2 regions of the Pseudomonas sp. NUPR-001 genome follow, and region 1 is predicted to be linked to the other one. Evidence: predicted binding sites of a transcription regulator. Region 1 holds the regulator's gene; the other holds the start of a gene.

Evidence for each region. Region 1 encodes FliA, which starts transcription of late flagellar genes. Its sites were predicted from a motif close to CTAAAGTTTNNNNNNNNNNNGCCGNTAA; they were not measured.
Region 2: a site for FliA is predicted at 7,567-7,594, ahead of ACP6KB_RS24380 (methyl-accepting chemotaxis protein). Genes of this name have one in related genera too.

Annotation. Positions count from the first base shown of each region.
Region 1 is NZ_CP197353.1:4,277,872-4,292,138, reverse strand. Features, by position in the region: gene flhB (flagellar biosynthesis protein FlhB) at 1-1,100, shown strand, start outside; gene flhA (flagellar biosynthesis protein FlhA) at 1,281-3,410, shown strand; gene flhF (flagellar biosynthesis protein FlhF) at 3,422-4,732, shown strand; gene fleN (flagellar synthesis regulator FleN) at 4,852-5,685, shown strand; gene fliA (RNA polymerase sigma factor FliA) at 5,682-6,422, shown strand; gene ACP6KB_RS19500 (chemotaxis response regulator CheY) at 6,527-6,901, shown strand; gene ACP6KB_RS19495 (protein phosphatase CheZ) at 6,921-7,709, shown strand; gene ACP6KB_RS19490 (chemotaxis protein CheA) at 7,722-9,938, shown strand; gene ACP6KB_RS19485 (protein-glutamate methylesterase/protein-glutamine glutaminase) at 9,984-11,093, shown strand; gene ACP6KB_RS19480 (flagellar motor protein) at 11,093-11,833, shown strand; gene motD (flagellar motor protein MotD) at 11,837-12,724, shown strand; gene ACP6KB_RS19470 (ParA family protein) at 12,770-13,558, shown strand; gene ACP6KB_RS19465 (CheW domain-containing protein) at 13,558-14,267, shown strand, end outside.
Region 2 is NZ_CP197353.1:5,287,568-5,303,277, forward strand. Features, by position in the region: gene ACP6KB_RS24340 (MFS transporter) at 1-426, shown strand, start outside; gene ACP6KB_RS24345 (DMT family transporter) at 423-1,301, opposite strand; gene ACP6KB_RS24350 (sugar phosphate isomerase/epimerase family protein) at 1,317-2,132, opposite strand; gene ACP6KB_RS24355 (IclR family transcriptional regulator) at 2,256-3,032, opposite strand; gene ACP6KB_RS24360 (FAD-dependent oxidoreductase) at 3,211-4,929, shown strand; gene pcaG (protocatechuate 3,4-dioxygenase subunit alpha) at 5,064-5,669, opposite strand; gene pcaH (protocatechuate 3,4-dioxygenase subunit beta) at 5,680-6,399, opposite strand; gene ypfJ (KPN_02809 family neutral zinc metallopeptidase) at 6,600-7,481, shown strand; gene ACP6KB_RS24380 (methyl-accepting chemotaxis protein) at 7,682-9,601, shown strand; gene ggt (gamma-glutamyltransferase) at 9,676-11,343, opposite strand; gene ACP6KB_RS24390 (LysR substrate-binding domain-containing protein) at 11,461-12,357, opposite strand; gene ACP6KB_RS24395 (NAD(P)H-dependent oxidoreductase) at 12,425-13,015, opposite strand; gene ACP6KB_RS24400 (putative quinol monooxygenase) at 13,212-13,526, shown strand; gene ACP6KB_RS24405 (sulfite exporter TauE/SafE family protein) at 13,516-14,280, opposite strand; gene ACP6KB_RS24410 (LysR family transcriptional regulator) at 14,358-15,263, shown strand; gene mmsB (3-hydroxyisobutyrate dehydrogenase) at 15,391-15,710, opposite strand, start outside.

The DNA.
Region 1 (14,267 bases):
AAGACCCCACCGAGAAACGCAAAAAAGACGCCCGGGAAAAGGGCGAGATCGCCCGTTCCAAGGAACTCAACACGGTGGCGGTAACCTTGGCCGGTGCCGGTGCGCTGCTGGCGTTTGGTGGGGGTATCGCCCAGTCGATGATGGAACTGATGCGCAGCAACTTCGTGTTATCGCGTGAAGTCATTACCGATGAGCGCTTCATGGGCATCTTCCTCATGGCCGCTGGCAAGTCGGCGATGTTGAGCATCCAGCCGGTGTTGCTGGTGTTGCTGGTGGCCTCGATCATCGGCCCGGTCGCCCTGGGTGGTTTCCTGTTTTCCGGCAGCTTGCTGGAGCCCAAATTCAGCCGCATGAACCCTATGGCCGGGATCAAGCGGATGTTCTCGGTCAATGCCCTGTCCGAGTTGCTCAAAGCGCTGGCCAAGTTTTTCATGATTCTGATCGTCGCCCTGGTGGTGCTCTCGGCAGACCGCGACGACCTGCTGGCGATTGCCAACGAGCCGTTGGATCAAGCGATCATCCATGGTGTCCAGGTGGTGGGTTGGAGTGCCTTGTGGATGGCCGCCGGGCTGCTGTTGATCGCGGCGATCGACGTGCCGATCCAGCTGTGGCAAACGCATCAGAAAATGCTGATGACCAAGCAGGAAATTCGCGATGAATACAAAGACAGCGAGGGTAAACCGGAGGTCAAGCAGCGCATCAGGCAGCTGCAGCGCGACGCTTCGCAGCGCAGGATGATGGCGGCGATTCCCGATGCCGACGTCATCATCACCAACCCGACGCACTACGCCGTAGCGCTCAAGTACGACCCGGAGAAGGGCGGTGCGCCGTTGTTGCTGGCCAAAGGTGCCGACTTCATCGCCCTGAAAATCCGCGAAATTGCCAACGAGCACAAGATCCAGGTGCTGGAATCGCCGGCGTTGGCGCGGTCGATCTACTACTCCACCGAGCTTGAGCAAGAAATCCCCGCAGGCCTGTACCTGGCGGTGGCCCAGGTATTGGCCTACGTCTACCAGATCCGCCAATACCGCGCGGGCAAAGGCAAGCCGCCGGAGCCGCTCAAAGACCTGCCGATCCCTCCCGACCTGCAGCACGACTAACGCCTGTAGGAGCGGGCTTGCCCCGCGAGGCGTACCGACTGACACACCGCCATCGCGGGGCAAGCCCGCTCCCACCGGGCAAAAACACTGTATTTCGCAAAGTTGGAAAGCTTCTTGCAAAGGCAGCGCTGCGCGCGTCAAACGCGTCAAAGTTTTGCTTGAGCTAGACGAGGAATACCGGTGGATCGCTCTCAGTTAATCAACAGTGCCCGTAACAACCTGGCCGGTTTAGGTCGGGGGAATCTGGGTGTGCCGCTGTTGTTGCTGGTGCTGCTGGCAATGATGATGTTGCCGATCCCGCCGTTCCTGCTCGATGTGTTTTTTACCTTCAACATTGCCTTGTCGATTGTGGTGTTGTTGGTCTGTGTTTACGCCCTGCGCCCCCTCGATTTCGCTGCGTTCCCGACCATTTTGCTGGTAGCGACGCTATTGCGCCTGGCCCTGAACGTGGCCTCCACGCGGGTGGTGATGCTCCACGGTCACGACGGTCACGCTGCCGCCGGTAAGGTGATTCAGGCCTTCGGCGAGGTGGTGATCGGCGGTAACTACGTGGTCGGTATCGTGGTATTCGCCATTTTGATGATCATCAACTTTGTGGTGGTGACCAAGGGTGCCGGGCGTATTTCCGAGGTGAGCGCGCGTTTCACCCTCGATGCGATGCCCGGTAAACAGATGGCCATCGACGCCGACCTCAACGCCGGCTTGATCGATCAGGCCCAGGCCAAGGCGCGTCGTACCGAGGTGGCGTCTGAGGCCGAGTTCTACGGTTCGATGGACGGTGCCAGCAAGTTCGTCCGCGGTGATGCCATCGCTGGCCTGTTGATTCTGTTCATCAACCTGATCGGCGGCATTCTGGTCGGTATGTTCCAGCACAACATGAACTTTGCCGACGCCGGCAAAGTGTATGCCTTGCTGGCGATTGGTGACGGTTTGGTGGCGCAACTGCCATCACTGCTGCTGTCCACCGCCGCAGCGATCATGGTGACCCGTGCTTCTGGCTCCGAAGAGATGGGCCAGCAAATCAATCGGCAGATGTTCGAGTCACCTAAAGCGCTGGCAGTGTCGGCGGGCGTGATGATCGTCATGGGCCTGGTGCCAGGCATGCCGCATATCGCCTTCCTGAGCCTGGGTGCGTTGGCCGGTGGCGGCGCTTATCTGCTGTGGCGCAAGCAGCAACAGGCCAAGATCAAGGCGCAGGAAGAGGTGCAGCGTCAGCAGGACCTGCTCCCCTCGCCGCAGCGGGCCATCGATACCAAGGAACTGGGCTGGGACGACGTGACGCCGATCGACATGATCGGCCTGGAAGTCGGTTACCGGCTGATTCCGCTGGTTGACCGCAACCAGGGTGGGCAGTTGCTGGCGCGAATCAAGGGGGTGCGCAAGAAGCTCTCCCAGGACCTGGGCTTTCTCATGCCGACGGTGCACATCCGCGACAACCTCGACCTGGCGCCCAGTGCCTATCGCCTGACCCTGATGGGGGTAATTTTGGCCGAGGCCGAGATTTATCCGGACCGCGAGTTGGCGATCAACCCGGGGCAGGTCTTCGGTACCCTCAACGGCATCGCCGCACGTGATCCGGCCTTTGGCCTGGAGGCAGTGTGGATCGACGTCAATCAGCGCAGCCAGGCGCAGTCGCTGGGCTACACCGTGGTGGACGCCAGTACCGTGGTTGCCACCCACTTGAACCAGATTCTGCACAAGCACTGCCATGAGCTGATCGGCCATGAAGAAGTGCAGCAGTTGCTACAGGTGCTGGCCAAGGCCTCGCCGAAACTTGCCGAAGAGTTGGTGCCGGGCGTCATTACATTGTCAGGCCTGCTCAAGGTCCTGCAGGCGTTGCTCGCCGAGCAAGTGCCGGTGCGTGACATTCGCAGCATTGCCGAGGCTATCGCCAACAATCCGGCCAAGAGTCAAGATACCGCCGCGCTGGTCGCAGTGGTGCGCGTCGGATTGTGTCGCGCAATCGTGCAAAGCATTGTTGGCGTTGAGTCCGAGCTGCCTGTGATCACCCTTGAGCCAAGGTTGGAACAGATTTTGCTCAATAGTCTGCAAAGGGCCGGGCAAGGTCAGGAAGACGGTGTTCTTCTTGAACCGAGCATGGCTGAAAAGCTTCAGCGTTCGTTGATCGAGGCTGCCCAGCGTCAAGAGATGCAGGGGCAACCGGCGATCCTGCTGGTCGCAGGACCAGTGCGGGCAATGCTGTCGCGCTTCGGCCGCCTGGCTGTACCGAATTTGCATGTTTTGGCGTATCAGGAAATACCTGACAACAAGCAAGTTACCATCGTTGCCACAGTAGGCCCCAACGGCTGAGGTAGTGGGTTATGCAAGTTAAGCGTTTTTTCGCCGCCGATATGCGTCAGGCCATGAAGCTGGTTCGAGATGAGCTGGGGGCTGATGCCGCCATCATCGGTAACCGACGGATTGCTGGCGGTGTCGAGCTGACGGCTGCGCTGGACTACAAGCTGTCCGCCCTGGCGCCACGGGTTCCGAACGTCGAGCTCGAAGATGAGCTGCGCAAGACCCAGTCGCGGATAGTCACGGCACAGGCCGAGCTCAGCAGCCGCTCCGAGAGCGAGGAAGGCAACCGTCAACTGTTTGCCGGTTTGCCGCTGACCGCTTCCGAGCCACTGGTCGAGCCACAGGTTGAAGCGCCTGCGGCCCCGGTGGCTGCAGCCGCTGCGCCGGTTGACCCGCGTCTGTTCGATGCCATGCGCAGCGAACTGACTGGCCTGCGCGAGTTACTCGAAGTTCAGCTGGGCTCGTTGGCCTGGAGCCAGTTGCAGGGCAACCAGCCACAGCAAGCCAACCTCTGGCGGCGTTTGCAACGCATTGGTCTGTCTGCGCCGATCGCGCGCGAGCTGCTGGACCTTACCGCGGGCATCGAAGAGCCGCGTCATGCCTGGCGCATGCTGCTCGCGCACCTGGCGCGGCGTATCGATGTGCCAGAGATCGAGCCGATCGAAGAAGGTGGCGTGATTGCCATGGTCGGCCCGGCGGGCATGGGCAAGACCACTACGCTGGCCAAGCTGGCAGCGCGCTACGTACTCAAATACGGCGCGCAGAACCTGGCACTGGTGAGCATGGACAGTTTCCGTATCGGTGCCCAGGAACAATTGAAAACCCTGGGGCGCATCCTCAATGTCTCGGTGACCCATGTCGACCCGGGGCAATCGCTGGCGCAGGCACTGGACCCACTGCTGCGCAAGCGCGTGGTGCTGATCGATACCGCCGGTCTGCAAGCCAGCGATCCGGCTTTGCGGATGCAGCTGGAAACCCTTGCCGGACGCGGTATTGCGTCTAAAAATTATCTGGTGCTGGCGACCACCAGCCAGAAGCAGGTGCTGACGGCCGCTTATCACAGCTACAAACGCTGTGGGCTGGCCGGGTGCATCCTGACCAAGCTTGATGAAACGGCCAGCCTCGGGGAAGTCCTGAGCTTGGCGATCAGTCACGAACTGCCTGTGGCCTATCTAACCGATGGTCCGCGCATTCCTGACGACCTGCACCTGCCGCGCCGCCACCAGTTGGTTAGCCGCGCAGTGAGTGTGCAGATGCAAGACGAGCCCAGCGAAGAGGCGATGGCCGATATGTTCGCTGATCTCTACCACAGCCCCGGCAAGCGAGTTGGCTGAGGTGATTGTGAAGACGTTGCAAAGTATCTGCATTGATGGACTGCCAGGCATTTTTCAGGTGTTGAAAGCGCAGCCGGTCATGTGGCCTCGGTCTAAGCAAGACAAGGTAATAAGCAAACATGGGTAGCATGCATCCCGTACAGGTGATCGCCGTAACCGGCGGTAAAGGTGGCGTCGGCAAGACCAATGTGTCGGTGAATTTGTCATTGGCGCTGGCAGAGCTTGGCCGTCGGGTCATGCTGCTCGATGCCGACCTGGGCCTGGCCAACGTCGACGTTCTCCTGGGACTGACGCCCAAGCGCACCCTGGCCGACGTCATCGAAGGCCGTTGCGAGCTGCGCGACGTGCTGCTGCAGGGGCCCGGCGGTGTACGCATCGTGCCGGCGGCCTCGGGCACGCAGAGCATGGTGCACCTGGCGCCTGCCCAACATGCCGGCCTGATCCAGGCGTTCAGCGAGATCGGCGACAACCTCGATGTGCTGGTGATCGATACCGCTGCGGGTATTGGTGACTCGGTAGTCAGTTTTGTCCGTGCGGCGCAAGAGGTGCTGTTGGTGGTGTGCGATGAGCCCACCTCGATCACCGACGCCTATGCGCTGATCAAGCTGCTCAACCGCGATTACGGTATGAATCGTTTCCGCGTGCTGGCGAACATGGCGCAGAGCCCTCAGGAAGGGCGCAACCTGTTCGCCAAGTTGACCAAGGTCACGGATCGCTTCCTTGACGTCGCCCTACAATACGTCGGCGCGGTGCCTTACGACGAATGCGTACGCAAGGCGGTGCAGAAGCAGCGAGCGGTCTATGAAGCCTTTCCGCGTTCCAAGTGCGCGTTGGCATTCAAGGCCATTGCTCAGAAGGTCGATACCTGGCCGCTGCCAGCCAACCCGCGTGGTCATCTGGAGTTTTTTGTCGAGCGCCTGGTGCAACCGACAAGCGCGGGACCGGTGCTATGAACGCCAGCGGCTATCGGATGTACAGCAAGGCTTCGCGCGATGGCCAGTATGAGTTGATCGAGCGTTACGCACCGTTGGTCAAGCGTATCGCCTATCACTTGCTGGCACGCTTGCCGGCCAGTGTGCAGGTGGAAGATCTGATCCAGGCCGGCATGATCGGCTTGCTCGAAGTCAGCAACAAATACGACGCGAGCAAGGGTGCCAGTTTCGAGACCTACGCCGGTATCCGCATCCGCGGGGCAATGTTGGACGAAGTACGTAAAGGGGACTGGGCACCGCGTTCGGTTCACCGCAATACCCGCATGGTCAGCGACGCGATTCGTGCAATTGAAGCAAAAACCGGCCGTGACGCTAAAGATCACGAAGTTGCTGCCGAACTTCAATTGAGTCTCGATGATTACTACGGGATTTTGAATGACACCTTGGGCAGTCGCCTGTTCAGTTTCGACGACCTGTTGCAGGACGGCGAACATGAAGGACTGCACGAGGACGGCGCCAGTGTCCAGCTCGAGCCTTCGCGCGATCTGGAAGACGAACGCTTTCAGGCGGCGCTGGCCGATGCCATCGCCAACTTGCCTGAACGTGAGCGTCTGGTGCTGGCGCTGTACTACGACGAAGAGCTGAACCTCAAGGAAATCGGTGAGGTCCTGGGGGTCAGCGAATCGCGCGTCAGCCAGTTGCACAGTCAGTGCGCGGCGCGTTTGCGCAGTCGCCTGGGGGAATGGCGGGCGCGTTGAACGCAGGTTCAATGCAGTCGCGAAATGTAGTGCCCGAATTGATTGAATGCGCGTTCAGCGCTGAACGCGTTAAAGACTGCTTGGAGGTCTAATTGAACAAAGACATGAAAATCCTCATCGTCGACGATTTTTCGACGATGCGGCGGATCATCAAGAACCTGTTGCGTGACCTGGGCTTCACCAATACCCAGGAAGCGGATGACGGCAACACTGCACTGCCGATGCTCGAAAGCGGCCATTTCGATTTCCTCGTCACCGACTGGAACATGCCAGGCATGTCGGGTATCGACCTGCTGCGCAAAGTGCGTGCCGACGAGCGCCTCAAGCACCTGCCAGTGCTGATGGTGACTGCCGAAGCCAAGCGCGAGCAAATCATCGAAGCCGCCCAGGCCGGTGTGAATGGCTACGTGGTCAAGCCGTTCACCGCGCAAGTGCTGAAAGAAAAGATCGAGAAGATCTTCGAGCGCGTCAACAGCTAAGACACGCCACGGGGGCGCTATGGAGCAAACACATTCATCACTGGACGGCTTCGAGTCGACACTGAAGAAGCACGCTCACGAACTGGTCGACAGTCTTGAGCGCGGCAAATTCGGCGACGCGGTGCAACTGATCCATCAGCTGAACCAGACCCGTGACCGTGGCCTGTACCAGGAAGTCGGCAAGCTCACGCGAGAGCTGCACAGCGCGATCGTCAGCTTCCAGATCGACCCGCAAATGCCGCAGGCCGAGGAAGTCTCGCAGATCACCGATGCCACCGAGCGCCTGTCCTATGTGGTCAAGCTGACCGAAGGGGCGGCCAACCGCACGATGGATCTGGTTGAGGAAAGCACCCCGGTGCTGCATGAGCTCAGCGATGAAGCCCGTGACCTGCGCACCGACTGGCAGCGATTCTTGCGCCGCGAAGTGGCGGCCCCGGAGTTCCGCGAGCTGATGCACCGCATCGACCGTTTCCTGGAACGTAGCGAGGAGGGTAGCCGCAAGGTCGCCGGTCACCTCAATGACATTCTCCTGGCACAGGACTATCAGGACCTGACCGGGCAGGTGATCAAGCGTGTTACCGCGCTGGTCACCGAAGTAGAAAGCAATCTGCTCAAGCTTGTGCTGATGGCCAGTCAAGTCGACCGCTTTGCCGGTATCGAACATGACCACCAGCAGCTGCGCGCTGAGAAAGATCAAGAAAAACATCCGACTCGGGGTGAAGGTCCGCAGATTCATGCCGATAAGCGTGAAGACGTTGTGTCCGGTCAGGACGATGTCGACGATCTGCTGTCCAGCCTGGGTTTTTAGGGAGCACGTTTAATGAGCTTCGGCGCCGATGAAGAGATCCTTCAGGATTTTCTGGTAGAAGCCGGCGAGATTCTTGAGCAACTGTCCGAGCAACTGGTCGAGCTGGAAAGCCGTCCGGATGATGCCGATCTGCTCAATGCAATCTTTCGCGGTTTTCACACTGTAAAAGGGGGCGCCGGCTTCCTCCAGCTCAACGAGCTGGTGGAGTGCTGCCACATCGCCGAAAACGTCTTCGACATCCTGCGCAAGGGTGAGCGTCGCGTTGATGCGGAACTGATGGACGTGGTGCTGGAGGCCCTGGACACGGTCAACAGCATGTTCGGTCAGGTGCGTGAGCGTAGCGACATCACCCCGGCTACGCCTGAGTTGCTGGCGGCGCTGTCGCGTCTGGCCGAGCCTGCTGCTGCTGCCGAACAAGCACCAGCGCCCGAACCTGAACCGGTCGTTGAAGCTCAAGCTAGCACCGACATTACCGACACCGAATTCGAGCAACTGCTGGACTCGCTCAATGCGGTCAAGGCCGAAGCCGAAGCTCAGGTGCAGGCGCCTGAAGCGGCCAGTGACGAAATCACCGACGCCGAGTTCGAGTCGCTGCTCGATCAGTTGCATGGCAAGGGCCAGTTCGCGCCCGACAGCATCAGCGCAGCGGCACCCGCGCAGGAGGCGCCGCAAGGCGCTACCGACGAAATCACCGATGCCGAGTTTGAAGCGCTGCTGGATCAACTGCATGGCAAGGGCAACTTTGCCGTCGATGCCCTGCCAGGTGCAACTGCGCCCGCCGCGGCTGCCGCTCCCGCGCCTGAGGCGACGTCGGGCGATCATATTTCCGAGCATGAATTCGAAGCCTTGCTCGATGAACTGCACGGTAAAGGCAAGTTCACCCCCGACAGCGTTGCCCCGGCGGCTGTTGCCGTAGCTCCGGCTGCCGCTGTTGTCGCTGCCAAGCCTGCGGCAGCACCAGCGCCTGCACCTGCTGCCAAACCAGCTGCTGCACCGGCCAAGGCTGCGGCGCCTGCGCGGCAAGCCCCTGCGGCGGCCGACAAACACGCGGTCAGCGAAACGGAAACCACCGTACGCGTCGACACTGCGCGCCTGGACGAGATCATGAACATGGTCGGCGAACTGGTGCTGGTGCGTAACCGTCTGGTGCGCCTGGGCCTGAACAGCGGCGATGAGGCCATGTCCAAGGCGGTATCGAACCTGGATGTAGTGACCGCCGACCTGCAGACCGCGGTGATGAAAACCCGTATGCAGCCGATCAAGAAGGTCTTCGGGCGCTTCCCGCGCCTGGTTCGCGACCTGGCCCGGCAGCTGAAAAAAGAGATCAACCTGGAGCTGGTCGGTGAAGAAACCGACCTCGACAAGAACCTCGTCGAGGCCCTGGCCGACCCGCTGGTGCACTTGGTGCGCAACGCCGTCGACCACGGTGTCGAAACCCCGGAAGAGCGTGAAGCCGCAGGCAAGCCGCGTGGCGGCAAAGTGGTGCTGTCGGCCGAGCAGGAAGGCGACCACATCCTCTTGTCGATCTCCGATGATGGCAAGGGCATGGACGCTAACGTCCTGCGCGCCATCGCGGTCAAGCGCGGGGTGATGGACAAAGACGCCGCCGACCGTCTCAGCGAAACCGAATGCTACAACCTGATTTTCGCCCCGGGTTTCTCGACCAAAACCGAGATTTCCGACGTGTCCGGCCGCGGCGTGGGCATGGACGTGGTGAAAACCAAAATCTCCCAGCTCAACGGCTCGATCAATATCTATTCGACCAAGGGCCTGGGCTCGAAGATCGTCATCAAGGTGCCGCTGACCCTGGCGATCATGCCGACCCTGATGGTGATGCTGGGCAACCAGGCATTCGCCTTCCCGCTGGTCAACGTCAACGAAATCTTCCACCTGGACCTGTCGCGCACCAACGTGGTCGACGGCCAGGAGGTGGTGATCGTGCGCGACAAAGCCTTGCCGCTGTTCTACCTCAAGCGCTGGCTGGTCAGTTCCGCCGCTCATGAAGAGCAACGCGAAGGGCACGTGGTGATCCTTTCGGTGGGCACCCAGCGGATCGGCTTTGTCGTCGATCAACTGGTGGGCCAGGAAGAAGTGGTCATCAAACCGCTGGGCAAGATGCTCCAGGGCACGCCAGGCATGTCGGGTGCCACCATTACCGGTGACGGGCGCATTGCGCTGATCCTCGACGTGCCGAGCATGCTCAAGCGTTACGCCGCCCGGCGTATTTGATTCTGGTGGCGCGGCTTGCACGCCGCGCCCCCTAATGGAGTGTTTATGGCAGTCAAGGTCCTGGTGGTGGATGATTCCGGTTTCTTCCGCCGCCGTGTCTCGGAAATTCTTTCAGCGGACCCGACTATTCAGGTCGTCGGTACCGCGACCAACGGCAAGGAAGCGATCGACCAGGCACTGTCGCTCAAGCCCGATGTCATCACCATGGACTACGAAATGCCCATGATGGATGGCATCACCGCTGTACGTCACATCATGCAGCGCTGCCCGACCCCGGTGTTGATGTTCTCCTCGCTGACCCATGAAGGCGCGCGGGTGACCCTCGACGCCCTGGATGCCGGTGCGGTCGATTACCTGCCGAAAAACTTCGAAGACATCTCGCGCAATCCGGAGAAGGTCAAACAAATGCTGTGCGAAAAGGTGCATACCATTTCGCGCAGTAACCGCCGTCTGGGCAGCTATGCCGCCCCTGCGCCGCAACCGGCAGCGGCGGCTCAGCCAAGCGTCAGTAGCCTGGGCAGCAGCGCTGCACCTCGTGCGGCAGCGCCGGTTCGCGCGGCAGCTGTGGCCAGTTCGCCAGCGCCCAAGCGCAAGCCTTACAAACTGGTGGCCATTGGCACCTCGACCGGCGGCCCGGTGGCGCTGCAGCGGGTGCTGACGCAACTGCCTGCCAGTTTTCCGGCACCTATCGTGCTGATTCAGCATATGCCGGCGGCGTTCACCAAGGCCTTTGCCGAGCGTTTGGACAAGCTGTGCAAGATCCGCGTCAAAGAGGCCGAAGACGGTGACATGCTGCGTCCTGGTCTGGCGCTGCTGGCCCCGGGTGGCAAGCAGATGATGATTGATGGTCGCGGTGCGGTGAAGATTCTGCCGGGCGACGAGCGTTTGAATTACAAGCCGTGTGTGGATATCACCTTCGGCTCGGCGGCCAAGTCCTATGGCGACAAGGTGCTCTCGGTGGTGCTGACCGGCATGGGCGCCGACGGCCGTGAAGGCGCACGCCTGCTCAAGCAGGGCGGCAGCACGGTGTGGGCTCAGGATGAAGCCAGTTGCGTGATCTATGGCATGCCGATGGCGATCGTCAAAGCCAACCTTGCCGATGCGGTGTACAGCCTCGATGAAATCGGCAAGCACCTGGTTGAGGCGTGCGTCTGATGGATGTTTTGAGCTTAATCGGCATCATCCTGGCGTTTGTCGCGATTGTCGGCGGCAACTACCTTGAGGGTGGTCACCTGTCGGCACTGATCAACGGCCCGGCGGCCTTGATCGTACTGGGCGGTACCCTGGCGGCGGCGTTGCTGCAGTCGCCGATGAGCGCCTTCAAGCGTGCCTTGCAGATTGTCCGCTGGATCATCTTTCCGCCGCGCATCGACCTCGCTGGCGGTATCGATCGGGTGGTCAACTGGAGCCTGACGGCGCGCAAGGAAGGCTTGCTGGGCCTGGAAGGTGTCGCTGATGCCGAGCCGGACCCTTACGCCCGCAAAGGCCTGCAACTGCTGGTTGATGGTGCCGAGCCGGAAGCCATTCGCAGCATTCTGGAAGTGGATTTCTACACCCAGGAAGGCCGTGACATCCAGGCGGCCAAGGTGTTCGAGTGCATGGGCGGCTATGCCCCGACCATCGGCATCATCGGTGCGGTCATGGGCCTGATTCATGTCATGGGCAACCTCGCCGATCCTTCGCAGCTGGGCAACGGTATCGCCGTGGCATTCGTGGCCACCATCTACGGTGTGGCCAGTGCCAACCTGATCCTGCTGCCGATTGCCAACAAGCTCAAGGCGCTGGCCATGCGTCAGTCGCGTTACCGGGAAATGCTCCTGGAAGGGCTGCTGTCGATTGCCGAAGGTGAGAACCCACGCTCGATCGAGCTGAAGCTTCAGGGCTTCATGGAGTAATACATGGCCCGCCGTCGACAACCCGAGGAACACGAAAACCACGAACGCTGGCTGGTGTCCTACGCCGACTTCATCACCTTGCTGTTCGCCTTTTTCGTGGTCATGTACTCGATTTCCTCGATCAATGAGGGCAAGTACAAGATCCTCTCCCAGGCCCTGATCGGGGTGTTCAACGACCCTGAGAAAAGCATGCGGCCGATCCCCATCGGTGAAGAACGGCCACTGACCGTCAAACCGGCCGAGCCGCTGATCAAAGACAGCGATCAGGTCGATGCGGGGCTGGCGCAAACCAGCAGTGACCCGCTGAAAACCATCACCGATGATGTGCGCGATGCCTTTGGCGACCTGATCAAATCTGACCAGATGACGGTGCGTGGCAACGAGCTGTGGGTTGAAATCGAGCTCAACTCCGCGCTGCTGTTTGGCAGTGGTGATGCGATGCCCAGCGATGTGGCGTTCAACATCATCGAAAAGGTCGCCAACATTCTCAAGCCCTTCGCCAACCCGGTACACGTCGAAGGCTTTACCGATGACTTGCCGATCCGCACGGCGCAGTACCCGACCAACTGGGAGCTGTCTTCGGCGCGTGCCGCCAGCATCGTCCGCCTGCTGGCCATGCAAGGGGTCAACCCGGCGCGCATGGCCTCGGTTGGCTACGGCGAGTTCCAGCCGATTGCCAGCAACGCCAGCGCAGAGGGCCGCGCACGCAACCGGCGGGTGGTGCTGGTGATTTCCCGTAACCTGGAAGTGCGCCGCAGCCTGACCGGTACCGGCAGTGCCAATGCCACGCCGGATGCGGCAATGCAGCGGGCTGGCACACAAACTGCACCGCCAGCGGTATCACCGACGGTGGGGGGCAATCGCGTCAATCCTCCGTCACCGACCCTATAACCGTTCCCGGTGGGGCAGGTTGTCATACCGGGAGGAAGCAACGTAATGAGAGTCTGGGCAGTAGCCAATCAAAAAGGTGGCGTCGGTAAGACCACCACATCCATCGCCCTGGCCGGTTTGCTGGCCGAAGCGGGCAAGCGCGTGGTTGTGGTTGACCTTGACCCGCACGGCTCGATGACCAGCTACTTCGGGCACAATCCGGACACCCTGGAACACAGCAGCTACGACCTGTTTCTGCACAAAGGCGCGGTGCCGGAAGGCCTGCCCGGTCAGCTGCTGCTGCCCACCAGTGATGAAAACATCTCGCTGTTGCCTTCGAGCACGGCGTTGGCGGTGCTTGAACGCCAGTCACCCGGGCAAAGCGGGCTGGGCCTGGTGATCGCCAAGTCTCTGGCGCAGCTGTGGCAGGATTTCGACTACGCCATCATCGACAGCCCGCCCTTGCTCGGTGTGCTGATGGTCAACGCCCTGGCGGCCAGCCAGCAGTTGGTGATTCCGGTGCAAACCGAATACCTGGCGGTCAAGGGCCTGGAGCGCATGGTCAGTACCCTGGCGATGGTCAACCGCTCGCGCAAGCAGGCGCTGCCTTACCACATCGTGCCGACCCTGTTCGACCGCCGCACCCAGGCCTCCATGGGCACCTTGCGGGTGCTGCGCGATGCTTACCCAGAGAACATCTGGCAAGGCTATATCCCGGTTGATACGCGCTTGCGCGATGCCAGCCGGGCGGGCCTGACGCCGTCGCAGTTCGATGGCAAGAGCCGCGGTGTAGTCGCCTACCGGGCGCTGCTCAAGCACCTGCTGTCGCACAACCTTGCCCAGCAGGTGGCCTGATGAACCGTCCGCACACGCTTGCCTCCGGCCCGCAACTGGCGCTGCAGTCGTACCTCGATGGCTTGCTGCACGAGGCCACAGAAGACGTCGAGCTGGCTGAGCCGACGGTCGAGATCGATGACTTTCAGGCTGCCGTGCTCGAGGAGCAGGCCCGTGATGCCCAGGTCGCCCAGACGCAACGGCCGGTCGTGGTGGCGCTAGCGCCATTGCCGTTCGCCGAGCCTGCGCCTGTGGTGTTGCCCGCGATCCTGCCGGTGCGCCTGCCTGAGCCCGAACCTGAACCTGAACCTGCCACCATTGAGGTGCTGGCCGAGTCGCCAGAACCGATTGAGCCTCTGGTACAGGTACACCTGCCGCCAGCCGCCAATCAGCCGCCGCAAACCGTTGACGGGCGCCCGGCCTGGGCGGCCGAGCCGTTTGAATGTTTGCTGTTCGACGTCGCCGGTCTGACCCTCGCGGTGCCACTGGTATGCCTGGGTTCGATCTATTCACTGGCCGGTCATGAGCTGACACCGCTGTTCGGCCAGCCCGACTGGTTTCTGGGCATCCTGCCGAGCCAGAGCGGCAACCTGAAAGTGCTGGATACCGCGCGTTGGGTCATGCCCGACCGCTACCGCGACGATTTCCGTCAGGGCCTGCAGTACGTGATTTCGGTGCAGGGTTATGAATGGGGGCTGGCGGTGCATCAGGTCAGCCGATCGCTGCGCCT
Region 2 (15,710 bases), 1.0 Mb from region 1:
GGAGGCGGCATTCTGTCTTCGTTCCTGATTGGACGTGGCATGGCACCGGTCAAGGCGCGCCTGCTGTCGATGCTGCTGTTTGCCCTGACCATCATCGGTGTGATCTTTGCCGCTGGCGCCAGCAGCCTGTGGGTCGCGGTACTGGCGATTTCGCTGGCAATCGCCGCGCACCAGGCCTGGACCGCCAACATCTGGAGCCTGGTGATGGACTACACGCCCAAGCACATGATGAGCACGGTGTTCGGCTTCGGCGGCATGTGCGCCGCGATTGGCGGGATGTTCATGACCCAGTTGGTGGGCTACATCCTGACCACCACCAACAACAACTACACCTTGCTGTTCACCATGATCCCGGCGATGTACTTCATTGCCCTGATCTGGATGTACTTGATGGCGCCGCGCAAAGTGCCGAACGTCGAAGCTTAGGGTTTGCGCTGCAACCAGGCAGCGCCCAGCCCACTCAGGCAAATCAGCGCAATCCCGACCAGCCCGGCCATGTCCGGGCTGTGTCCGAACAGCACCAGGCCGAGCAATCCGGCAAACACGATCTGACAGTAACTGAACGGCGCCAGCATCGCCGGTGGGGCATGGCGGAAAGCCTGAGTCAGAAACAGGTGCGCCGTCATGCCGCAAGTGCCCAGCGCCACGGCCATCAAGCCGTGAATGAAGCTTGGGGTTTGCCAGAACATTGGCACGATGGCGCTCATCACCAGGGTATTGAGCACGCCGGTGAAGAAGTTGCTGGTGGTCGGGCTATCGATGCCACTGAGCTTGCGGGTCAGCAACTGGTAGAAGCAGAAACACAGCGCTGAGCCGAACGGTAGCAGCACCGCAGGCGTGAACAGTTCGCCGCCCGGGTGAATGATCACGGTGACCCCGACAAAACTCACCAGCACCGCCACCCACTGCCCACGGGTGACCTTCTCGCCCAACAACGGCAACGACAACGCCGTTACCAGCAAAGGCGCGAGGAAGTTGACCGCCGTGGCTTCGGCGAGCGGGATGTATTGCAGGGCCGTGGTAAACAACAGGCTGGTGCCCAGCAGGCACAAGGCGCGCAACGCTTGCAGCCCGGGGCGGCGGGTGCGCAACACACGCAGCCCGGACTGCGGCAGGAAGATCGCCATCATCAGCAGGGTATGCACCAGATAACGGGCCCAGACCACCCAGAGAATCGGATAGAACCCAGCCAGGTACTTCGACAAGGCGTCATGACTGGCAAACAGGAAGGTCGCCAGCACCACCAGCAAAATGCCCCGCAATGGCTGGTTGGCATCGTTAAGCGCAGAGGAACGGGGCATGAGATCAGCTCGCGGTCAGTGCTGCACAAGCAGCTGATGGGTCTTGTCCAGGGCCATTTGTGCCCGTTGCAGAGCGCTGACGCCCTGTTCATACAAGTGCCGGGTGGGAATTTCCAGGCTCAAGGGGATCGAGGGCGGCAAGCTATCCAGCAGCCCTGGCAGGTCGCAATCGCCGTCCCCCGGAAAACGCCGCTCATTACGGGCTTGTCGCAAAATCTCGGCCATGTCTTGGGGACGCGGCCCCGCCACGTCGCACAATTGAGCATAACGCAGGCGTGACGGGGCCAGCTTGCGCAAGTCATCCAGCGACGATTCCGAACGATCGAAATGGAAGGCATCGACCAACACACACCCATTGTCGCGCCCGGCCTGCTCGACAATGCGCACGGCTTGATTGAGGTTCTTGGCATCGGTCCAGGGCATGAACTCAAGGTGTGGGTGCAAGCGGTAGTGTGCGGCCAGCTCACACAGCGCGGCGAAACGCTCGGTCAGACGCTGCTCATCAGGATCGTTGCCGGCCACCAACAGCTCGCTGGCTCCGAACTCGGCGCCCACTGCCAGCAAGGCCTCGAAGTCGGCGACGCAGGTGTCGGGTTTGAGCCGCAGGATTTCCACATCCAGCACGTTGATGCCGGTGTCACGCAGGCGGGCGGCAGTTTGCCGACGCAAACCGGCGTCGGTCACCAGCGGAAAGTGATGTTCCTCGGGTGTGGCGGGCTCAAGGCGCAGGCCGACATGGCTGTAACCGGCGCGGGCGGCAACTTCGACCATGTCCACAGGGGACAGCTCGAGCACGGTCAGGGCAGCGAGGGACATCACGCGTTGACTCATGGTTGTGATCTCTGAAAGTGGAATTCACTTATTTAGAACCATGTTCCACTTTCAGTGCAAGGGAAATAATAGGATCGCGGGGCAAGTCGGGTCGCTGTCCCGCCGCGCCTACAGGGTCGGGAATCAGGTGAAGAGTTCGGAGGCTGGGCTGGCTGCTGATAATTCTGCGGCGGCGGCCAACAGGGTGGGTGCCAGTTCATGCAGGCGGGCTTCGCTCATGCGTGCGCTGGGCCCGGCAACACTGAGGACACCCACGGCATGGCCATCCACCGGGTTACGCACCACGGCGGCCAGGGCCGAGGTGCCAACCGCCGAGCTTTCTACCACCCAGGCATACCCATGCTCGCGCGCCAGCCGCAGGCGCTCGAGCAGTTCGGCATTGGAGCGCGGCGCGTTGGGGCCGAACGCTTCTGGCTCGGCGATCCCCTGACGCTCGACCAGCAACAAGGCTTGCGCATCGCTCAGGCTGGACAGCCAGGCATGCCCGGAGGCGGTGTAGAACAACGGCGCGTCGCGCCCCATGTCGGGGTCATAGCGCAGGCCCGAACGGGCGCCCTGGGCCTTGGCAATCCAGGTTTGCCGGTCGCCATCGATCACTCCAAGGCGCACCAGTTCACCACTTTGCTGCGCCAGGCGATCGAGGATCGGCTGAACAATGTCGGCGCCGCTGCTGCCCAGGTAGCGAAAGCCCATGGCCACCAGGCGCGTGCTCAGGTGGTAACGCTGGCTCTCGGCGTTTTGCCGTACATAACCCAGGCGCATCAGCTCGGCGAGCATGCGGTGGGTGGCGCTCTTAGGGATATCCAGCTCTTCGGCCAGGGTCTGCAGGGGCAGCCCACGGGGTTCGCTGGTAAGGCGTTCGAGAAGGCTGAACGCGCGTTCGATCTGACTGCCGGCCATGGTTCACGGTCCTTGAAAATTGTGCCGATTCTAAAGAGCCACGGGCAAAGCGCAAAACACTGTCCGATCTTCGCCCACTTTATACGCTCAGCGCTTGGATGAGCAGCACATGGAAAACTAGAATATGGAATCTTGTTCCAGAATATAACAAAACCCATTGTTCGAGGAGAGACTGCCCATGGCTACCGGTTCCCCCACGCCCGCACAGGTCGATTGCGATGTACTGGTCATCGGCTCCGGTGCGGCCGGTTTGTCAGCTGCAGTGACGGCAGCATGGCATGGGCAGAAAGTGATTGTCGTGGAAAAGGATGCGGTGTTCGGCGGCGCTACGGCCTGGTCGGGCGGCTGGATGTGGGTGCCGTGCAACCCGCTGGCGCAGCGGGCCGGGATCATCGAAGCGCGTTCCCAGCCACGCACTTACCTTGAGCACGAATTGGGGGAACGCTTTGACGCCAGCATGATCGACGCCTTTCTTGAGGCTGCGCCACGCATGGTGTCTTTTTTCGAACGCCATACCGCGCTGCAATTTGCCGATGGCAACGGCATTGCCGATATCCATGGTCGAACCCCGGGTGCCGGTACCGGTGGGCGTTCGGTGATTGCCGCGCCCTATGACGGACGCGAGGTCGCCAAACTGCTCAAGCGCCTGCGCAAGACAATGCGCGAAACGTCGTTCCTGGGCATGCCGATCATGGCCGGCAAAGACCTCAACGCGTTCCTCACCCTGACCCGCTCGTGGCGCTCCCTGCTGCATGTGAGCAAGCGCTTCTGCCGCCACCTGCTCGACCTGGCGCAATACGGCCGGGCGATGCAACTGGTCAACGGTGTAGCGCTGGTTGCACGTTTGGCCAAGTCAGCGCAAGACCTCGGCGTGTTGCTCTGGGAGTCGGCCCCTGCCAGGCAGTTGCTACAGGAACAGGGCCGGGTCAGCGGCGCGGTGGTCGAGACGGCGCGTGGGCCCGTCAGCATTCATGCGCGAAAAGCCGTGGTGCTGGCGGCCGGTGGATTCGCCAACGACATCGAGCGGCGCAAAGCGCTGTTCCCGCGAACCCCAACCGGCCACGAACACCTGGCCCTGCCGCCGCTGGGCGCCAGCGGTGATGGCTTGCGCCTGGGCGAAAGTGCCGGAGGCCAGGTAGCTGACGACCTGCACAGCCCGGTGGCCTGGGCGCCGGTTTCGCGGGTTAACCACAAGGACGGCAGCAGCGGACACTTCCCGCACATTATCGAACGCGGCAAACCCGGCATCATCGGGGTGTTGGCCAACGGCAAACGCTTCGTCAACGAAGCTGACGGTTACTACGACTATGTCAGCGCCATGGTCGCCCAGGCACCTGGAGAGAAGGTCGAATCCTGGTTGATCTGCAGCCACGCCTTTCAACGCCGCTATGGCCTGGGCATGTCGCGGCCGTTTCCCTTGCCTGTGCAGCCATTCATCCGTTCCGGTTATCTGAAGTGCGGCCACAGCATCGAGGCCCTGGCCACGGCGTGCGGCATCGATCCACAAGGGTTGTCTGCCACACTTGCCGAATACAACCTGCACGCGCGCAACGGCGAAGACCCGCTGTTCGGCCGCGGCTCGACGTCTTACAACCGTAAACAGGGTGACGCCCTGCACGGGCCCAACCCTTGCGTCGCGCCGATCGAGCAGGGGCCGTTCTACGCGGTGAAAGTCGAGCCAGGCTGCTTTGGTACTTTCGCCGGGCTCAAGACCAACGAGCATGCCCAGGTGCTGGACAGCCAGCGTCAGCCGATCAGCGGCTTGTATGCGGTGGGGACGGACATGGCCAGCATCATGGGCGGGTTTTACCCGGCTGGCGGGATCAATCTGGGGCCAGCGGCAACCTTCGGCTACATCGCCGGGCGGCATATTGCCGGGGTGACGGAGTACGAATGATCGCGGTGAACGCAACACCATCCGGTAGAAGCGGGCTTGCCCCGCGATAGCGGTGTGTCAGTGCTATCGCTTCGCGGGGCAAGCCCACTCCTACCTGTGGGAGCGGGCTTGCCCCGCGATAAAACCAACCGCAATCAGAAGTCGAAGAACACCGTCTCGCCTTCGCCCTGAATACGGATATCAAAGCGGTAGGCCAGCTTGCCGTCCACTTCACAACGGCTCGCCACCAAAGTCTCGCGCCGCTGCGGCTGTTCGATCAGGTTGAGCACCGGGCACTGGGCATTGGCCTGGGCCTCGTCATCGAAGTACAGGCGCGTGTGCAGGTGGATGTTGATACCACGGGCAAACAGGCTGATGTTGATATGCGGTGCCATCGGCACCCCGGCAGCGTTACGCACGACGCCAGGCTTGATGGTGTGCAATGTCCACTCACCGGCGTCAAAGGTGGTCGCCGTGCGGCCAAAACTGTTGAACGGCTGTTCCAGGTCGAAGTCGCCCTGGTACTGACCATTGTGGTCGGCTTGCCAGAACTCCAGGAACGAGTCCCTGACCAGGTGGCCGTTGCCGTCATAGACATTGCCGAACACCAGAATGTGTTCACCCGGCGCATCGGTGCGGGCCATGCAGTTCCAGATTTCCTGATCGCGGGTTGGGTTGCCTGCCGCTTCCAGGGCCAAGCCGATGTGTACGTAAGGGCCTGCGGTTTGCGAAGGCGTTTCCGGCAGCAATTGAGTAGGCATGGGACGCTCCTCAGCAGTTTTCGAAGTGAGTCTTGCGCTGGCCGCGCAGGACGATGTCGAAGCGGTACGCCAGGCAGTCCATCGGGTTGGCGTTGCTCATGTCCAGGCGCGCAATCAGGCTCTGCACCGCATCCGGATTGGCAATCGATTTGACGATCGGGCACATCGGAATCAGCGGGTCGCCTTCGAAATACAGCTGGGTAATCAGACGGGTCGCAATCGACGGGCCGCTGATCGAGACATGCACATGCGCCGGGCGCCAGTCATTGGGGCCGTTACGCCATGGGTACGGGCCCGGCTTGATGGTGCGGAAACTGTAGTAGCCCTCGCTGTCGGTCAGCGCGCGGCCGACACCACCGAAGTTGGGGTCCAGCGGCGCCAGGTAGCGGTCGTTCTTGTGGCGGTAGCGGCCACCGGCGTTGGCTTGCCAGATTTCCACCAGGGTGTGCGGGATTGGCTTGCCGTACTGGTCGCAGACACGGCCGGCAATAATGATCCGCTCACCGATCGGCAGCCCACCGTTGTTGAAATTGAGCAGCAGGTCGTGATCATGCTGACCGAACTTCAGGTGAGAAAAGTCCGGCCCTGTGCTTTCGCTGATCGACTGAGGAATGCTCACCAGCGCCTGACGCGGCGAACGGGCAATGGAAGTTTTGTAATCCGGCGTGAAGGCCTTCGGGTGCCAGTTACGATCACGGATAGCGAAGCGACTGTTGTCTTGCACAGACATGCCGTTCTCCTGTCTTGGAATTATTGGAACACCTGAGCGTGGCAGGCGAGCTTGCAGTTTCCGGCATGTCCGCTGTGGAGAACATTGAAAAGAACCCCTGCATGCATAACCAATAGGTTATGAAAGACGCAGTAATCCCACGGAGCTACGCCGGGTGAACTAATCTTCTAGCTCATGTTTTCAAGCGCTGGAGAGCACTCATGCAATGGCGAAAAGGCAGGCGTAGCGACAATGTGGTCGATGCCCGTGGCGAGGGCGGTGGCGGCATGCGCTTCGGCGGTGGCAAGGGCCTGAGCATCGGGGCGATTCTGTTGATAGTCGGCATCGGTTGGATCACCGGGCAAGACCCGCTACAGATCCTCGGCCAATTGACCGGGCAGATGGGCCAGACCAGTGCGCCGGTCAGCACCGGCACCGGCAAGGCGCCACCGGCCAACGATGAGCAGGCCGAGTTCGTCGCCTCTATCCTCGGCGATACCGAGGACACCTGGCGGGCGATCTTCGCCCAGGCTGGCCGTCAGTACAAAGACCCGACCCTGACCCTGTTCAGCGGCCAGATCAACTCAGCCTGCGGCTTCGCCTCCTCGGCGGTCGGCCCGTTCTATTGCCCGGCTGACCAGAAGGTTTACCTCGACATGAGCTTCTTCCGCGAAATGGAGCAGCGCTTTGCCGCAGCGGGCGATTTCGCCCAGGCGTATGTGATTGCCCACGAAGTCGGTCACCATGTGCAGACCTTGCTTGGTGTGTCGACCCGGGTTCAGGCGGCGCGCCAGCGTGGCGAACGCATGGAAGGCGACAACGGCCTGCTGGTGCGTCAGGAGTTACAAGCCGACTGCCTGGCCGGTGTCTGGGCTTACCAGGCCCAGCAGCGCCTGAACTGGCTTGAGCCCGGCGATATCGAAGAAGCCCTGAACGCCGCCAATGCCATTGGTGACGACCGCTTGCAGCAGCAAGGCCAGGGTAGCGTAGTACCGGATTCGTTCACCCATGGCACCTCGCAGCAGCGCGTACGCTGGTTCAAGACCGGCTTCGCCAAAGGCGACATCAGCCAGTGCGATACCTTCTCCGCCCGCGCACTTTAAAGGCGCCCGCCTGACCCGCGGCAGGGCCCTTCCCTGCCGCGGAAACACTCTGAAACTTCCCCTGAATATTTTTGCTGAAAAAGCGTTTCAGCTCCGCCGCAAGTGGCCGATACACCTTGCTCAGAGCATCGGCTGGCCATCAAAAACAACAACCTTCCAGCGATATGGATCAAGACGCACAACGTTCCTGGAGGGATTACATGAATAGATGGTTTGCCAATATCAGCCTCAACCTGAAACTCGGCCTGGGCTTCGGCCTGGTGCTGCTGCTCACCGGCCTGTTGGCCTTGACCGGCTGGAACAGCATGGGTGGGCTGATTGATCGCAGTAACTGGATGAGTGACATCACTCAGCTCAACAGCGACCTGGCCGAACTGCGTGTCACCCGCCTGCAGTACATGCTGACCAACGGCGACGATGCCGCCGCTGGTAATGTCCAGGTCAAGCTCAACGCCTTCAGTGCACAGCAACAAAAGCTGCTCAAGAACTTCAAGAGCCCAGAGAACGTCAAACTGCTCCAGGACCTGGGCCTGACCATCAGCGAGTACCAGGTTTCGATCAACAAAATGCGCGCAGGCTACAAAACCAGCCTTGCCGCACGCGATGCGATGAACCTGGCCGCTTCCCGTGCCATCGAGCTGGTCGAAGCGATCAACCGCGACATCCTCGCCCTGCCCGAAACTGACGCCAGCCGCCTGGAGCAGTTCCGCACCATCACCCAGGCCAAGGAGCAACTGTTCCAAGTGCGTCTGGCCGTGCGCAGCTACATTGCCGATATCAGCAGCGAAACCGAACAACTGGCGCTGCGCCAGCTTGATAATGCGCTGGCCGAGATCGCCAGCCTGAACCGTCAGATGCCAGCCGAAGCGGCGCGTATCCAGCAGTTCGAAAGCGCCGTACTGGCCTACCGTGAGGCTGTTCGCCAGTTCCGCGACGCCACCGCCGACGTTGCCGTCGCCCGTCAGGAAATGACCGTACAAGGTGCAACCATCGTCAAGACCAGTAATGCGCTGTACAAGATCCAGATTGAACGCCGCGACAGCGAAAGTGCTCAGGCCCGCACCCTGCAACTCACCGCAACCCTGCTGGCCTTGCTGGCCGGCGTGCTGGCGGCGGTCATCATCACTCGCCAGATCACTCGCCCGCTGCGCGAAACCCTGGCCGTGGTCGAACGCATCGCCACTGGCGACCTCAGCCACAACCTGCACGTCACCCGCCGCGACGAACTGGGCGTACTGCAACAAGGCATTCAACGCATGGCGGCGACCCTGCGTGACCTGATCGGCGGCATCCGCGATGGTGTCACCCAGATCGCCAGCGCCGCGGAAGAGCTGTCGGCGGTCACTGAAGAAACCAGCGCCGGGGTCAACAGCCAGAAAATCGAGACTGATCAGGTTGCCACGGCCATGCACGAAATGGCGGCCACCGTGCAGGAAGTCGCGCGTAATGCCGAGCATGCCTCCTCTGCGGCCACCGACGCCGATGCGCAAGCGCGGGCCGGTGATCAAGTCGTGGCCGAGGCGATCAGCCAGATCGAACGCCTGGCCGAAGAAGTGCAGCGTTCCACCGAAGCCATGGCCCTGCTGCAACAGGAAAGCCAGAAGATCGGTAGCGTCATGGACGTGATCAAATCGGTGGCCGAGCAGACCAACCTGCTGGCGCTGAATGCCGCCATCGAAGCGGCCCGTGCCGGTGAAGCCGGTCGTGGCTTTGCGGTGGTGGCCGACGAAGTGCGCGGCCTGGCCCAGCGTACGCAGAAATCGACCGAAGAGATTGAAGAGCTGGTCGCCGGTTTGCAGAGTGGGACGCAGCAGGTGGCCAATGTGATGCTGGGTAGCCGTAACCTGACCGAAAGCAGTGTCGACCTGACGCGCAAAGCCGGCGCTTCGCTGGAGAGCATCACCCGCACGGTGTCGAACATCCAGTCGATGAACCAGCAGATCGCCGCTGCTGCTGAGCAGCAGAGCGCCGTGGCTGAACAGATCAGCCGCAGCATCGTTAACGTTCGTGATGTGTCAGAGCAGACAGCGGCGGCCAGCGATGAGACGGCGGCCTCCAGTGTTGAGTTGGCGCGGTTGGGTAATCAGCTGCAAACGTTGGTCAGTCACTTCCGCGTGTAAAAAATCGCGGGGCAAGCCCGCTCCCACCGGATAAGTCTGGTGGGAGCGGGCTTGCCCCGCGACAAATTCAACGCTTACTTAACCACCTGCCCCACCCCACGCCCACGTGGGTCAGAAGCGGTTTCCAGCGCGGTGCCATTGACGCGAATGGCCTGGATATCGCCCATCTCCCAGCCCTGATCCTCCAGGGTGTAGCCCATCTTCTTCAGCTCATCAGCGACCTTGCCGGTCAGTGGCGCATAAGCGTCGAAGTAAATGGTGTCTTTGGGCAGCAACTGGTGATGCACGCGCTGCGCCGCCACCGCTTTCTCCAGCGGCAGGTTGTAGTCGTACAGGTTGTTCAGCACCTGGAAGATCGAGGTGAAGATCCGCGAACCACCCGGCGTACCCAGTACCAGGGTGACCTGGCCATCACGGGTCACCAGGGTCGGCGCCATCGACGACAGCATGCGCTTGCCCGGCTCGATGGCGTTGGCGTCACCACCGACTACACCGAAGGCGTTAGCCACACCCGGCTTGGAGCTGAAGTCGTCCATCTCGTCGTTGAGCAAGAAGCCTGCGCCCTTGACCACCACACCACTGCCGTAGTCCCAGTTCAGGGTGTAGGTGTTGCTGACGGCGTTGCCGTCTTTGTCAACGATGGAGAAGTGCGTGGTCTGGTGCGGTTCCAGGCCTGGGCGGACTTTCTCGGTTTCCGAGATGGCGTTCGGGTTGACCTCTTGAGCGCGCTTGGCGATGTAGTCCTTGGCGATCAGCTTATCCACCGGCACCTTGGAAAACGCCGGGTCTCCCAGGTAGTCGGCACGGTCAGCGAACACGCGCTTTTCGATTTCCGCCAGCAAGTGAATGTAGCGCGCCGAGTTCAGCTCCACGCCTTTGAAGTCAGCCGCACGGTTTTCCTTGATGCCCAGCAGCTGCGCCAGCGCGACACCACCCGAACTTGGCAGCGGTGCGGTGTAGACCATGTTGCCGCGCCATTCGATGCCCATCGGCTCACGCCACACCGCCTTGTAATCCTTGAGGTCGTCTTTGCTGATCAGGCCTTTGTCCGCCTGCATCTGCGCAACCAGCAGGTCGGCGGTTTTGCCCTGATAGAACTCACTGACGCCCTTGTCGGCAATGCGCTCCAGGGTTTGCGCCAGCTCCGGCTGCTTGAAGGTCTCGCCAACTTTCATGGTGCCGAAGTAGTCATTGAAGTTGGTGCTGTCCTTGAACAGGCCCAAGGCATCTTCGCGGTACTGATACTGCTTGGCAGCAATCTTGAAGCCGTTCTTCGCGTAGCCCACCGCCGGGGTGATCAGCTCAGCCCAGGGCAGCTTGCCAAACTTTTGATGCGCCTCCCACAAGCCCATCACCGTACCGGGTACACCAGCTGCGCGGGCACCGACCAGGCTCAGGTTCTCGATAATTTCGCCTTTTTCGTCCAGGTACATGTTGCGGCTGGCAGCCTTGGGCGCAATTTCGCGGTAATCAAGGAAGTAAGGCTTGCCGTCCATGTACAGGGTCATGAACCCACCGCCGCCGATGTTGCCGGCTTCGGGGTAGGTCACGGCCAGGGTGAAGGCCGTGGCGACGGCGGCGTCTACCGCGTTACCACCTTTTTTGAGGATTTCGGCGGCCACCTGTGCACCATATTGATCGGGTGCAGCCACCGCGCCACCTTCCAGTGTCACGGCGTAAGCCGATGAGCTGGCGATTATCGCGGCACTCAGGGCCAGGGATCGGAACATCACAACGTGCATGAGCGCTTCCTTGGTGTTGTTTTCGTTGAACAGCCATTAAGGCTTATGTCGGAAAACTAATCAAACACCGCTGGCGTTTTCGCCGCTCGCAGGAAGGTTCTGTCGCAAGCCGATTATTCAGCAGGCGTAGGCCGCCAGCTTGTGCTGGATGAAGTCGAGGAAGCACTGGATGCGCAGGGCAAGCTGCGAGTTGCGGTAGTACACCGCGTTGATCGGTTGGCGATAGCCGCTGTTGTACTCGGGCAACACCACCTGCAGACGCCCGCTGCGGATATCTTCATGGGTCATGAAGTGCGACAGGCAGGCGATGCCCTCACCGGCCAGCGCCAGCTCGCGCAAGGTTTCGCCGCTGGAGGCCGAGACACTCGGGCGGATCAGCAAGCGGTCACCCTCGACATGGCGCAGCGGCCAATGATTGAGGGTTTCGGTCTGGGTAAAACCGAGCAGCGAATGCGCCTGCAAATCTTCGACCCGCTCGGGGGTGCCATGCCGCGCCAGGTACTCGGGGCTGGCCAGCACGATCAAGGGGCTGCAGCCCAGCGAACGGGCATGCAGGCTGGAGTCGGCCAGCTCGCCGATGCGGATGGCAACGTCGGTGCTCTGCTCGATCAAGTCGATGATCTGGTCACTGGTGTTGAGTTCCAGCTGGATCTGCGGATACAACGCGCGGAACTCACCGACCCACGGCACGATGGCATGCAACATGAACGGCAAGGCCGCATTGATTCGCAGGCGACCTGAAGGCGTTTGATGGTGCAGCGACAGGTGCTCTTCAAGCTCATCCATTTGCTGCAGGATCGCCTTGGCCCGCTCGAAGAAGAATCGCCCTTCTTCGGTCAGGTCCATGCGCCGTGTCGTACGGTTGATCAACGTGGTGCCGAGCTTGGCTTCCAGGCGCGACAACGTTCGGCTGACCGCCGAAGGCGTCTGCGCATTGAGCTCGGCGGCGGCAGAAATCGAGCCGCACTCGATCACCGAGACGAACACCTGCAATTCATCGGACCTGACTTTCACGGCTGTATCCCGGAGATGGCAACAACCGTGATAGATAGCCGCTTGCCACGGCCTGCGCAAGACTTCATCAGGCCGGGATCTGGAAAACCCGGGCCAGATGTTGCTCGTAGGCCGCCACGGCGGCTTCGACATTCGGGCGCTTCATCACATCGACGGCCAGGTAGGTTGGCAGTGCGCTCATGCCGAGGAACTGGTTGGCCTTGTGGAATGGGAAATACACCGCATCCACACCTTTGCCTTCGAAGAAATCCGTGGGGTCGTCGAACGCCTGCTGCGGAGCGTTCCAGGTCAGCGAGAGCATGTACTGCTTACCGTGGATCAGGCCACCACTGCCGTACTTCTGCGATGCATCGGAACGGGTGCGACCGTCATTGGCGTAGAGGCTGCCGTGACCGGCGGTAAACACCTCGTCCAGGTATTGCTTGACGGTCCAGGGTGCGCCCATCCACCAACCTGGCATCTGATAGATGATCACGTCAGCCCAGAGAAACTTCTGCACTTCTTCAGCGTTGTCATAACCGCCGTCGATGTAGGTGGTCTTGATATCGAAACCGGCGCGATCGAGAAACGCCAGGGCCGCTTCATGCAGGGTCTCGTTGAGACGGCCATCGGAGTGGGCGAACTTTTTACCGCCATTGAGCAGCAGAACTTTTTTCATCACGTGCCTCATCTGTGGTTCGATCCGCGGCGGTGTCTGGAACGGCCCGGCTCGGGTGAATTGGAATGGCGGCAGATTAAGGAAAGCAAGGTGATGGAAAAACCGTCGATGGTGCAAAAAACTTTTGACTGAAAAGCACGAATCAAGCAGACATTATTGAAATAAAATCAGCGCATCCCCACCAGAGGTCAACCTCATGAGCGAACCTTACGGCTTCATTCTCAAAGCCAAGACCCGCCCGGAAAAAGCTGAAGCCTTCGAAACCCTGTTTCGCGCCTATGTCGAACCGAGTCGTGCCGAGCCCGGGTGCATCGAGTACCACATGCTGCGTGACAAGCAAGACCCGAGCCTGTTCGTGTTCTACGAAATCTGGGCCAGCAAGGCTGCACTGGACGAGCACTCAGCACTGCCGCACATGCAGCAGTTCTTCGAAAAACGCATGGACTACCTCGAACGCGACTTCGACATTCAACTGATCGACATGCTCAGCCCATCCTCGGCTAGCCGTTAAACAGCAGGTGTGCGCCAAGTAGTGCCAGGCCGACGAAGAAGCACCGTTTGAACAGCACGGCACTGATGCGCTGGCGCAACCACTGGCCAGCGAGCATGCCCAGTAGCGCCGGAAACAGCACCAGCAAGGATGCCCCCAACGCCTCGACACCGAGCGAATCTTGCCCGGCCAGGCCCAAGGCCAGTGCCAGGGTCGAAACCGTGAACGACAGGCCCAACGCTTGCACCATCTCGTCACGGTTCAACCCCAGGCTCTGCAAGTACGGCACCGCCGGGATCACAAACACCCCGGTGACCGCAGTGACCACGCCGGTGGCCAGCCCACACATCGGCCCTGCCACACGCTCCCATGCCGGGGGCAAGCACACAGCCGGGCCGAACACGCCATACAACGCATAGACCAGCAACGCTGCACCCAGCGCGTGCGCTGCCCACGCGCCAGTGTTGATGCCCAGCCAGGCGCTGCCAGCCACGGTTCCGACAAAGATCATCAGCAACATTGGCCACAATCGACGCAACAGGGCTGACAGGTGAGCGCCTGCGCCGAGTTGCCAGAGGTTGGTCAGTGTCGACGGCACAATCAGCAACGCGGCTGCCTGCGCTGGCGGCATAGCCAGCCCGAGCAGGCCCATGGCAACGGTGGGCAGCCCCAGGCCGATCACCCCCTTGACCGCACCGGCCAGCAGAAACGTGAACACCACCAGCAGCGACAGCGCCGGGCCGAGTGCCTGATAAAAGCCAAATAAGGTTGTCATAGGCCCATCCTGCCTGTGCAGCGGGCCGCTGAAAATCTGCCATATACTGAGTCAGACTATTGCTCAGGCAGAGGCACATGCATTTCGATCTGATTGACCTGCAACTGTTCCAGCACACCCTGGAGTGCGGCAACATCACCGCTGGCGCCCAACGCAGCCACCTCTCGCTACCGGCTGCCAGCGCGCGGATTCGCGCCATGGAGGCATCCCTGGGTACGCCCTTGCTGGAGCGTAATCGCCGTGGCGTACAGGCAACCTCGGCAGGCCAGGCGCTGCTGCAGCACGCGCGCTTGATCGGCCAACAGGTGGAGCGTTTGCAGTTCGATCTGGCGCAGTACGCTCAAGGCCTGCAAGGCCAGATCCGCCTGCTGTGCAATACGGCGGCGCTGAGCGAATACCTGCCTGAACGGCTGGCAAGCTTTCTCGCCAGCTACCCGGCCATCACCCTCGACGTTCAGGAGCTGCCGAGCCTGCGCATCGTCCAGGCCATCACCCAGGGCGCGGCGGACCTTGGCATCATCTCCACTGCCGCCAGCCACGAGCATTTGCAGACACAGTTCTTTCGCGACGACCCATTGGTATTGATCATGCCGCCTGCTCATCCGTTAGCGGCACACGGCGACCTGCGTTTTGCCGACACGCTGGAACAGGGATTCGTCGGGTTGTCGTCTGACAGCGCGTTGGCGCTGCATCTGGAGCAACAGGCCTTGCAACTCGGGAGACGTATGCAGGTGCGGGTCAGGGCCGAGAGCTTCGACGGGGTCATCCGCATGGTGGCTCACGGTGCCGGGCTAGGCGTGGTGCCACTGGCCGCCGTGCGCCGCTGGCAAGGCGTGCTGGAACTGCGCAGTGTGGCGTTAAAAGACCCCTGGGCCAATCGCCAACTGTTGCTCTGCGCCCGAGACTTTCTGAACCTGCCCGGCCACAGCCAAGCCTTGGTCGGCCACTTGGTAGGAGCGGGCTTGCCCCGCGATACGATGTGACAGACAGCCCACCATCGCGGGGCAAGCCCGCTCCTACCCAAAAAAAATATCGCGAGCCCCCTCCTCACCCACCCGGTGCGCAGTTACAGGTGGGTGTGGAACGGGAGTCGCGATAAAGTCCGCCTCGTTACTCTGGTTTGCGGTAACTCTCGACAATGGCCGAGAAGTCCTTGCCGCCGTCACCGCGCAGGCTCATGGCCTGGTAAAGCTGTTGTGCTACGGCACCGAGAATCACCGGCTGATGCGCCTGACGCGCCGCTTCAGTGGCCAGCCCCAGGTCCTTGAGCATCAGCTCGGCACCGAACCCTCCGGTATAACCGCGAGACGCAGGTGCCGTCTCGATGATCCCCGGCCACGGGTTGTAGGTATCAGAACTCCAGCAACGCCCGGTGGAACTGTTGATGATGCCCGCCAGCACTTTGGTGTCGATGCCCAGCGCATTGCCCA